DNA from 3 places in the Marinomonas sp. ABL3_031 genome. Region 3 is predicted to be linked to each of the others. Evidence: predicted binding sites of a transcription regulator. Region 3 holds the regulator's gene; each other region holds the start of a gene.
The links. Region 3 encodes sigma-54, which starts transcription at its own class of promoters, with help from an activator protein. Its sites were predicted from a motif close to TGGCACNNNNNTTGCTNT; they were not measured.
Positions count from the first base shown of each region.

Region 1: hpxO (FAD-dependent urate hydroxylase HpxO) is a predicted target of sigma-54. The motif match lies at 1,866-1,883, and genes of this name have one in related genera.
Region 2: glnK (P-II family nitrogen regulator) is a predicted target of sigma-54. The motif match lies at 1,738-1,755, and genes of this name have one in related genera.

Region 1 is NZ_JBSWYU010000002.1:60,264-63,547, reverse strand. Features, by position in the region: gene ACXAH2_RS02720 (aldose epimerase family protein) at 1-350, opposite strand, end outside; gene hpxO (FAD-dependent urate hydroxylase HpxO) at 617-1,771, opposite strand; gene uraH (hydroxyisourate hydrolase) at 2,075-2,431, opposite strand; gene uraD (2-oxo-4-hydroxy-4-carboxy-5-ureidoimidazoline decarboxylase) at 2,653-3,174, shown strand.
Region 2 is NZ_JBSWYU010000004.1:236,560-239,843, forward strand. Features, by position in the region: gene ACXAH2_RS07190 (ammonium transporter) at 41-1,303, opposite strand; gene glnK (P-II family nitrogen regulator) at 1,343-1,681, opposite strand; gene ACXAH2_RS07200 (accessory factor UbiK family protein) at 2,137-2,373, shown strand; gene ACXAH2_RS07205 (TIGR02450 family Trp-rich protein) at 2,379-2,600, opposite strand; gene ACXAH2_RS07210 (YifB family Mg chelatase-like AAA ATPase) at 2,744-3,284, shown strand, end outside.
Region 3 is NZ_JBSWYU010000003.1:193,696-196,979, reverse strand. Features, by position in the region: gene mgtE (magnesium transporter) at 1-588, opposite strand, end outside; gene ACXAH2_RS05380 (HPr family phosphocarrier protein) at 594-863, opposite strand; gene ptsN (PTS IIA-like nitrogen regulatory protein PtsN) at 876-1,325, opposite strand; gene ACXAH2_RS05370 (RNA polymerase factor sigma-54) at 1,341-2,825, opposite strand; gene lptB (LPS export ABC transporter ATP-binding protein) at 2,901-3,284, opposite strand, start outside.

The DNA.
Region 1 (3,284 bases), on a different contig from region 3:
TGAACCGCATCACCACTTTGCTTAATAATGCGCCAATTTTTGCAATCTGTACCAGCTGGTCCACCGTGTAATTGATGTGGGCTGGGTGATGATGGCGTAAGTAGATATTCTTTATCGCCAATCATAGCCCGACTGTGCGCAATACGATTGGCAACACGACCAACAATCGCCCCAAAATATCGACATGAACCCAAATAATCTGCGAAGTTGGGTGAGCCAAGTACTACTGAGTGTGAATGATCATCAAGGTGAATAGACTGAATGCTGGCGCCTAGTGTGAGAATGTTTGCACGAATGCCTTCGCGCTTTAGGTGGATCTGTTTAACTTGCGAAAGATCGGTTAATGGCATGCTTTTCCCTTTATACAAAGACCTTATACTCGGTCCATGATTGCATTTTTGTTATTTTACTGGCCTGAGTATAGCTTGATTCGTCTTCCTTTGAGGGAAATTATTATTCAGAACCTGGCCATGAATAGCCACTCAAGCTTTATTGATTGCGCATATGGTGTGTAAAAAATGATAAAAAAAGCCTACCCGAGAGATCATCAAGGGTAGGCTGAGGAATCCAGCAAGCATACTGGAGGAGGTTCAAGCTATTAAGACAGTGGATCCTACTAAGACAATGGCCCACCTACTATGGTGTTACGTAAGCCTTCTATGATGTTGACGCCTGTTTCGTGACGCAACTCATCGTACCAAGCTTGCGTTTCATTCATGTCTTTTCCGTGTGTTACATCACAGCGCTTACGGGCTTTTAAAACTAAATCTTTAACACGGAAACGTCGTTCCGATTGATAATTAAGCAATGCGTTTTCAATGTCGGTGTTTTTACTGAAGCATTGGCCAAGTACCACCGCGTCTTCAAGCGCTGAACAGCCGCCTTGTCCTATGTCGGGTGTGGTGCTGTGCGCTGAGTCTCCCAGCAGAGCAATTTTGCCTTTTACTAAGGTGTCGAAAGGCTCAATATCATGAATCTCAATACGATTCGTTGTTTCAGGATCAATGGCTGCAATGAGTTTTTGCACGGGCTCAGTCCAACCTGCAAAGTATCTGGTCAAATCTTGTTTGACGCTGCTTCTGTCCTCGTTCAGCCCTTTTGGTAACGGCACATCAAAAAAGAAGTAGAAGCGGCCGTCAGCGATGGGCATGATGGAGACGCGCTTGCCTTCGCCAACAAAGGTAGTCCATTGGTTTGCTGGAGCGATGTCTTCGTCTATGTCTACCAAGCCATTCCAATTCACATAACCTGCGTAGCGGCGCTCTGTTTCATAACCTAAGACATGGGCTCGAACCTTTGAGTGCGTGCCGTCAGCGGCGATCATAACGTCACCCGAAGCTTGTGTGCCATCGTCGAAGTAGGCGGTGACGCCGTCAGCGCTTTGTTCAACCGATTCAATTCGCTTGCCAAACTGTACTTTTTCTTTGCCCCACCAATCGATCATTTGGCTTTGTAGATTGGCACGGGAAACTGGACAAGGGCGCTCACCAACTGCTTCGACCAATGGACTTAAGCTAAATTGTGTCATTACTGCGCCAGATAAGCCGTCTTGGTAAGCCATAAAATGCATAGGGCCACCCAGTTGATCCATGATATGGCCCATGCCAAGATGATTCATGCACTTAACCCCGTTCGACCAAATAGATAAAGCGGCGCCAACGGGTTTAATTTCTTTTACTGCTTCAAAGATGTCGCATTCAATTCCTTGTTGTTTAAGAGCCGCTGCAGCAGACATACCACCAATGCCAGCGCCAATGATCAATGCTTTCATCTTGTTATTACCTCATTACTAAAGTGAGACCTAGATTGTGTGTCTATTCGGAATCGGGAATCCTTTATTGCCATCACGATTCGCAATCAAGGTATTCGCAATAAATATGCCATGAAACAAATGATTCCATAAAGCAATTAATGAAACCTTTGTTTTATCCGTCTTAAGGGAAAGCAATTGTTGAACAAGCGGACAAAAAAATGACTCATATAAAGTGAATTATTGAGTTTGAATAGCGTATTTTTCGAATCAATTTGGTGCGAATGACCTATTTTGGTGCTATTGGCTTGCATGAGAACGACGTTAGCTACCGCGATAGGTACTGTAGGAATAGGGCGAAACCAAGAGTGGAATATGGTAATGCGCCGCTTCATCACTGATACCAAAACGAATGGTGACCACATTAAGAAAGCTTGGCTGAGGCAATTCAATGCCTTGCTGAGCAAAGTAATCTTCGATGCCAAACTCCAATTCATACACCCCCTTGCTGAACCCCTCACCTTCTAATAGTGGAGTATCACAACGACCATCATCATTGGATCTGGTGGTGTGTATCAGATTTTTATTGTTCTTATCGTCATGACGATACAGCTTAATTTCTACTTTACTGGCCGCAATGCCTTTGGTGGTGTCTAAAATATGTGTTGTGAGATAACCCATGTTTGATCCTTATGAGTGTAATGCAGTGAATACTTTTATTTTTTTGTAGGCACTGCGCTTGTTGCTTGAAATCATAATGAAAGCATTGTTTCATATTAAATAATAGTTGTGCCATATGTTTTATGGCGATGTGAAGTTTTGCACGTGACTCGATTTTGGTTATCGATGTCAGATTAGATCAATACAGAGACGAGTCACGCGCATAAAAGTCGGAGAAAAGAATGTCGTTGCAAGAAGTTGTCCTTACTACCGCAGATGAAAGTGAATTTGTGACCCTGTTAGGCAGTGTTTACGAGCATTCTCCTTGGGTTGCTGAGCAACTTTGGCGGTTAAAATGGGAATACCCTGCAGACGTTTATGACAGCATGGATAAGATTCAAACGGCTATGCAACAGATTGTTGATCAGAGTACAGATGAAGAAAAGTTGTTATTGTTAAGAGCGCACCCAGATTTGGCTGGCAAAGCCGCTATTTCAGGAGAATTAACGAATGCCTCTAAGTCAGAACAGGCCGGTGCAGGTCTGGATCAGTGCAGTGAGGAAGAGTTGGCCCACTTTCTTCAATTGAATGATGACTACCGTAGTAAATTTGGTTTTCCCTTTATCATGGCAGTCAAAGGGGCCAATAAAATGCAAATTTTGCAAGGCTTCCTTGAACGAACCCCAAATGATTGGCAAAGTGAGTTTGAGCGAGCCATGAGGGAAGTACATAAAATTGCGGCTTTTCGATTAGCTGAATTTTAGCTTTTAAAGTGCAAGCTTACTGGTCTGATTTTAAGTACTTACTGGCCTGATTTTAAGTGTAAGTAGGCGTAAAGTGATCTTGTGTTTTTTCGCTCTTCTTAAGGTGCCAG
Region 2 (3,284 bases), on a different contig from region 3:
TTGATCTCAATTAAGAGAGTAAGACGAGATTAACAGGGTCTTACTTTTTGAATTCTGGGTACGCTTCCATACCACATTCAGATAGGTCAACACCTTCGTATTCTTCTTCTTCGCTAACACGAACACCCATGATAGCTTTGATGATCAACCAAACTACTAGGCTGGTTATGAATACCCATAAGAAGATAGTTAAGGCACCTGCGATTTGACCGCTGAAACTTACGCCGTCGTTAGTTAGAGGCACTGCTAGTAGACCCCAAAGACCAACCACACCGTGAACAGAGATAGCACCTACTGGATCGTCGATTTTTAGCTTGTCTAGAGTCAAGATAGAAACCACTACGATTAGGCCACCGACAACACCGATTAGCGTTGCACCTAGAGCCGAAGGAGTAGAAGGCTCTGCAGTGATAGCAACTAGACCCGCTAGCGCACCATTAAGTAGCATAGTGATATCGGCTTTACCGAATAGAATACGAGCAAGCAATAGTGCACCGATTGCACCACCAGCCGCTGCTGCATTGGTATTTAGGAATACCATGGCGACAGAGTTAGCGTTAGCAATATCACCTAGTTTCAATACTGAACCACCGTTGAAACCAAACCAACCCATCCACAGGATGAAAGTACCTAGTGTTGCTAGAGGTAGGTTAGCACCAGGAATGGCGCGTACTTCGCCGTTAGGACCATATTTGCCTTTACGAGCGCCAAGCACAATAACACCAGCTAGAGCAGCTGCTGCACCTGCCATGTGAACGATACCAGAACCTGCGAAATCAGAGAAACCAAGGTCGCCAAGGTTGAACATACCGAATACATCGTTGCCACCCCAAGTCCAAGAACCTTCCATTGGGTAGATGAAGGCTGTCATCACTACCGCAAAGATTAGGAAAGACCATAATTTCATGCGCTCAGCAACTGCACCAGAAACGATAGACATAGCGGTTGCTACGAATACTACTTGGAAGAAGAAGTCAGAAGCGCCAGAGTAGATAGAACCGCCTTCAAAACCACCGTCACGGCCAGCAAAGTCAGTTAGAGTTGAAGCAACGTCTACATCTTGAATACCCGTTAGGAACCAAGTGCCACCGTACATGATTGAGTAGCCACATACTAGGTACATGATACAAGAGATCGCGAACAAAGCGACGTTCTTGGTCAGGATTTCCGTGGTGTTTTTAGCACGTACTAGACCTGCTTCCAACATGGCAAACCCAGCTGCCATCCACATAACCAGTGCGCCACACACCAAGAAGTAGAAGGTGTCCATGGCATATTGTAAGTGAAAAATTTGATCTTGCATGTTTAGCCCCCCTAAAGGCTTTTATTCTTCGAACAGTGATTAAACGGCTTCTACACCTGTTTCGCCGGTACGAATACGAACCGCTTGCTCAAGGTTAACGATAAAGATTTTACCGTCGCCGATTTTGCCGGTGTTTGCAGCGCTGCTGATGGCTTCAACCACTTGGTCGGTCATGTCGTCTGCAATGGCTAGCTCGATTTTTACTTTAGGTAGAAAGTCCACGACATACTCTGCACCACGGTACAGTTCAGTGTGACCTTTTTGACGCCCGAACCCTTTCACTTCTGTTACCGTGATACCTTGAACACCGATTTCAGAAAGCGCTTCTCGAACATCATCGAGTTTAAATGGCTTGATGATGGCAGTAATAAGCTTCATACCCACTGTCTCCTTTAAAAGTCAGTTTTATTGTCATTTCGCAGGTAGGTGTCTTTTATTCAATATGTGTGCCATATCCGAAGGAGCCCTATCTTTCTGGGCTTTGTAAGGATTTTGTCGACTTTTTGAAAGTAAAAAGAGCAGTAAATGAGTCTAATTAGTGCGGCATAATGGTGAGCGACTTCTTTTGCCTGCATTAAAATGGTGCAAGGCTTGAGCTGAGATATGAATTCACCAAGTATTAATTGGCTATCTGATTGCTAATTCAACAAAAAATGAAAAACCAAGTCAGTATGTTTTAGAGAGAATAATGCTTAATGCTTGTCAGTTTTCTGATCAATCGACATGCTCTTACGCACAGTTACGATGCATACAATGCCTCTTGTTTGCTCAGTTACTCCCGCCTTATACTTAGTACTCATGACAAATTCACCCATTAAAGTGACGATACCACAATGATTGATCAATTTATAAAGCAACTAGGCACTGGTTTGGAGCAAGCTGCGGAGACATTAGGCAAATTACCTAAGGAAGAGATTCAAGCCCAACTTCATCAGGTGGCACAGAATACTCTGAGTAAGATGGACTTAGTAACACGGGAAGAGTTCGAAGTGCAGGCGGCTATGTTGGCAAAATACCGTGAAAAACTCGCTATGTTAGAAGCTCGCTTGGCGGAACTAGAAGAAAAGTAAGGTCTTTACTTCCAACCTTGTTGCCATTGTTCAATAGAAGCAAGTTCTTGCCAAGCTACGCGATATTGGTGTTTATTGATCACAGCTTCCAACAAGCATTCGAGTATTTGGTCATTTTCGTCTCGAAATAACTCAGTCACAATAAAATGTTTTTCTTTTTGTTGAGGTGTGCGAGAGGTCCACTTGGACAGCAACAGTTTGTTTGGGTTGATCTGGTGTTTGTTCATGATGAGATAGAAATGTTGTTAACTAATAAATAAATTGAATGGAAAAGGCCGTAAAGTCAAAAGTACTTAGTTTAATTGAAATACGCACAATACGCGGAAAAGGATGATTCGGCGTACCATAATTCTTAGATCAAGGAGTGATCATGAGTTTAGCAACCATATACAGTCGTGCTCGTGTGGGCGTGATGTCTCCCTTAGTAACAGTGGAAACGCATATTTCCAATGGTTTACCCTCTCTGAGCATTGTTGGCTTACCTGAAGCGGCAGTGCGTGAAGCCAAAGACAGAGTCCGCAGCGCTATTATCAACAGTCATTTTGAATTTCCGACACGCCGGGTCACCATTAATCTCGCGCCAGCAGATTTGCCCAAAGAAGGTGGGCGTTATGATCTAGCGATTGCCATTAGTGTGTTGGTAGCCTCCGGGCAATTGGGTGAAGTGAATCTTGGAGACATAGAATTTATTGGTGAATTATCTTTATCCGGTGATATTCGAGGAATTTCTGGGCTTCTACCATCTGCCATTGCCTGTCAGCAAGCCAATCGACAACTTGTTTTGCCTGAATCGAATCAACAGGAAGCGGCCTTGGTGGAAGGTAATGTAGTGTGTGCTAAACATTTAACGCAAGTGACGGCGCATTTACTAAAACATATAAGCTTGCCATTTTGCCAAGGGCAAGCGATGA
Region 3 (3,284 bases):
ATCTGGATCACTCACCAAGAGTTTGGTTAACGTCAGTGTGCCCAATAAGCGGTCTGAGCGGCTAACGACCAGTAGGTTATCCGTCATATCTGGTAGAGTATTGTGACGACGTAAATAACGGAATACGATATCCACAGTGATGTTCGGACGAATGGTGATGGTATCCGTATTCATCAAGCCACCCGCTGAATCTTCAGAGTAGCTTAATAGTGTTTCGACTCGGGTTCTGTCTTGCGCCGTCATAGACGCAAGAACTTCTTTTACGACTGTTTCAGGTAAGTGTTGTAATAAGTCGGCAAGGTCATCACTTTCAAAATGTTCTGATACTGCGACCAAGCGCTCAGTATCCATTTCTTTTAGGAACTGGGCACCTATGTCTTCACTTAGATATTGAAGGACTTCCCCTTCGTTTTTAGAGTCAATTAACTCCCAAAGTAATTTACGCTCTTTTGGGGGGGAAGATTCGAGTAGACGGGCTACATCTTGCGCAGGTAGAGCGCCGTTAAGCAGATAACGTGCCTGCATAGTGGCCCCAGACTCAAGGGACTCACTAACTGTCTGCAGATGGCTTAACGTTTTTTCTGGCATCAAAACTACTCGTCTTCACCAAAACGATCATTAATCAAAGCCAAGACGGCTTTAATCGCTTCTTCCTCATCTTCTCCATTGGTTTTAACGGTGATTTCAGTACCTTTGCCAGCAGCGAGCATCATCATTGCCATGATGCTTTTGCCGTCAACATTACGGCCATCCTTCTCAATGGTAATATCACATGAGAAACGTGATGTGGTTTCAACCAGCTTGCCTGCAGCACGGGCATGCAGTCCAAGCTTGTTGATAATAGTGATGGATTCTTCCTGCATGCTGTTTCATCCTTATATTAAAGATTCAAAGCTAGTGTACAACTCTTTATTAGTTTGTGCGTTGCGAAGTTTTGCTAGTGCGTCTGGTGACTGCGCTAATTCTGCAATTTGCGCTAAAGTCGATAAGTGTTGATCGCATTCGTGAGGCGGTACAATTAAGGCGAAGATCAAGTCAACAGGCTGTTTGTCGACAGAGTCAAAATCAATAGGACTTTGTAGGGACATAATAACAACGGCTGTATGATTGGCAGATTCAAGACGACAATGTGGAATGGCAATGCCATTTCCTATACCGGTACTACCTAATTTCTCACGTGCCAACAAGGCGTCATAGACAGCTTCATTATCACAATGTAGACGGTTAGAAGTGATCTCCGCCAAACTTTCAAGAACACGTTTTTTGCTAACAATGTCTTGTTTAGCAAGCACAAGATCGGCTTTTAGTAGTGAATTTAATGGCATGATACTTAATACCTGTTAAATCAATCTTTTTCGTTCATTGGAAGGCGGAATATTCATCGCCTCACGATATTTGGCAACGGTACGTCTTGCTACTTGAATGCCTTGATCTGCCAAGATGGTTGCCAGTTTATTATCACTAAGTGGTTTCTTAGCAGGTTCATCAGCCACCAATTTTTTAATCATAGCGCGTATGGCGGTCGAAGAACATTCACCGCCTGATGCAGTATTAACATGGCTTGAAAAGAAGTATTTCAATTCAAAAATGCCTTTTGGTGTATGCATGTATTTTTGCGTAGTGACACGAGAAATAGTGGATTCATGCATGCCTACTTCTTCTGCAACATCGTGTAATACCATAGGTTTCATGGCTTCTTCGCCGAGTTCGAAAAAAGCAATCTGGCGACTCACAATACAACTGGCTACTTTTAACAGAGTTTCATTACGACTTTGTAAACTCTTCATGAACCATTTGGCTTCTTGTAATGAATTTTTGATGTAGCTTACATCTTCTGCAGTAGAGGCTGTGTTAGCCATGGCGGAATAGGTTTCGTTAATCTTGATCGGTGGTAAAGCATCATTATTCAATTCGACTTGCCAAATGCCGTTACGCTTTTTGACTGACACATCTGGTATGACATAATCCGTATCGTCTTCATCAATGGCCGAACCTGGACGCGGGTTAAGTTGCTGAATAAGATGAATAACTTCTTTAAGCGCTTCGTCTTTAAGCTTGGTTTTGCGGCTTAACTGCACGAAGTCTCGACTGCCTAGCAGATTTAAATAATGACTGATCAGGTTTTGTGTGCTTTTGAATAGAGGGTGGTCTTGAAATGCTTCTAATTGCACCAGCAGACAATCGCGTAAATCAATTGAGCATACACCCACAGGGTCAAAGCGTTGCAGTCTGTGTTGTACGGCTTGAATTTCATCCAATTCAAGTTCTTCTAGATCACTTGTAAGAGATTCTAGAATGTCTTCTAATGACATGCTCAGATAACCGTCAGGCTGAACGCAATCAACAATCGCGTAAGCAATCTCCAAATCACGGTCTGACATGTGGGTTAGGTTGAGTTGCCAAATTAAATGGTCTTGAATGCTCTCTGCTGGAGCATTACGACTTTCAAAGTCCATTTCATTATCGAAGCTAGTCGCATCGCTTACGGCGGCTGAGCTTTGGTAGGTATCATCCCAGTTGCTATCAATTGAAAGCTCTTCAGGGATACTTTCCGTCCATTCTGATTCTAATCGGGCTTCTTCGGCTGACTCACTGTTTGCCTTTTCTTTGCTTGTATCGTTTTCGACTTTAGATTCAATGCTAGCAGGTAAGTCGATGGCAGTTAATTCGTCGTCATCTAATTCCAGCAAAGGATTGGATTCAAGGAATTCATGAATCTCTTGTTTTAAATCCAATGTCGAAAGTTGCAGCAAACGAATGGCTTGTTGCAACTGCGGGGTCATGGTTAATTGTTGACCGAGCTTTAGCTGTAAAGACTGCTTCATGGAGCAACTCTGTCTGATTTAATAAATTGGAACGAGTTATGCATATTACTCCCTTTCTACAATAATGATAAGGGGTTACAGGCGGAAGTCGTCGCCTAAATAGACTTTTTTTACTTGTTCATTGTTAATGACTTCACTGGCATCACCAGAAGCTATGATATAACCATTGCCCACAATGTAAGCTTTGTCACAAATATCCAGCGTTTCTCTTACATTATGGTCGGTAATTAAAACGCCAATGCCGTTGTCTTGTAAATGCTTAATAATCAGCTTTATATCGCCTACAGAAATCGGATCAACCCCTGCAAAAGGCTCGTCTAATAAAATGAATTTAGGATTCATTGCCAAAGCACGTGCAATTTCGACTCTGCGACGCTCGCCACCAGACAGGGCCATGCCTAAATTTTTACGAATGTGAGTGATGTTGAATTCTTCCAGTAATGATTCTAGACGTTCCTT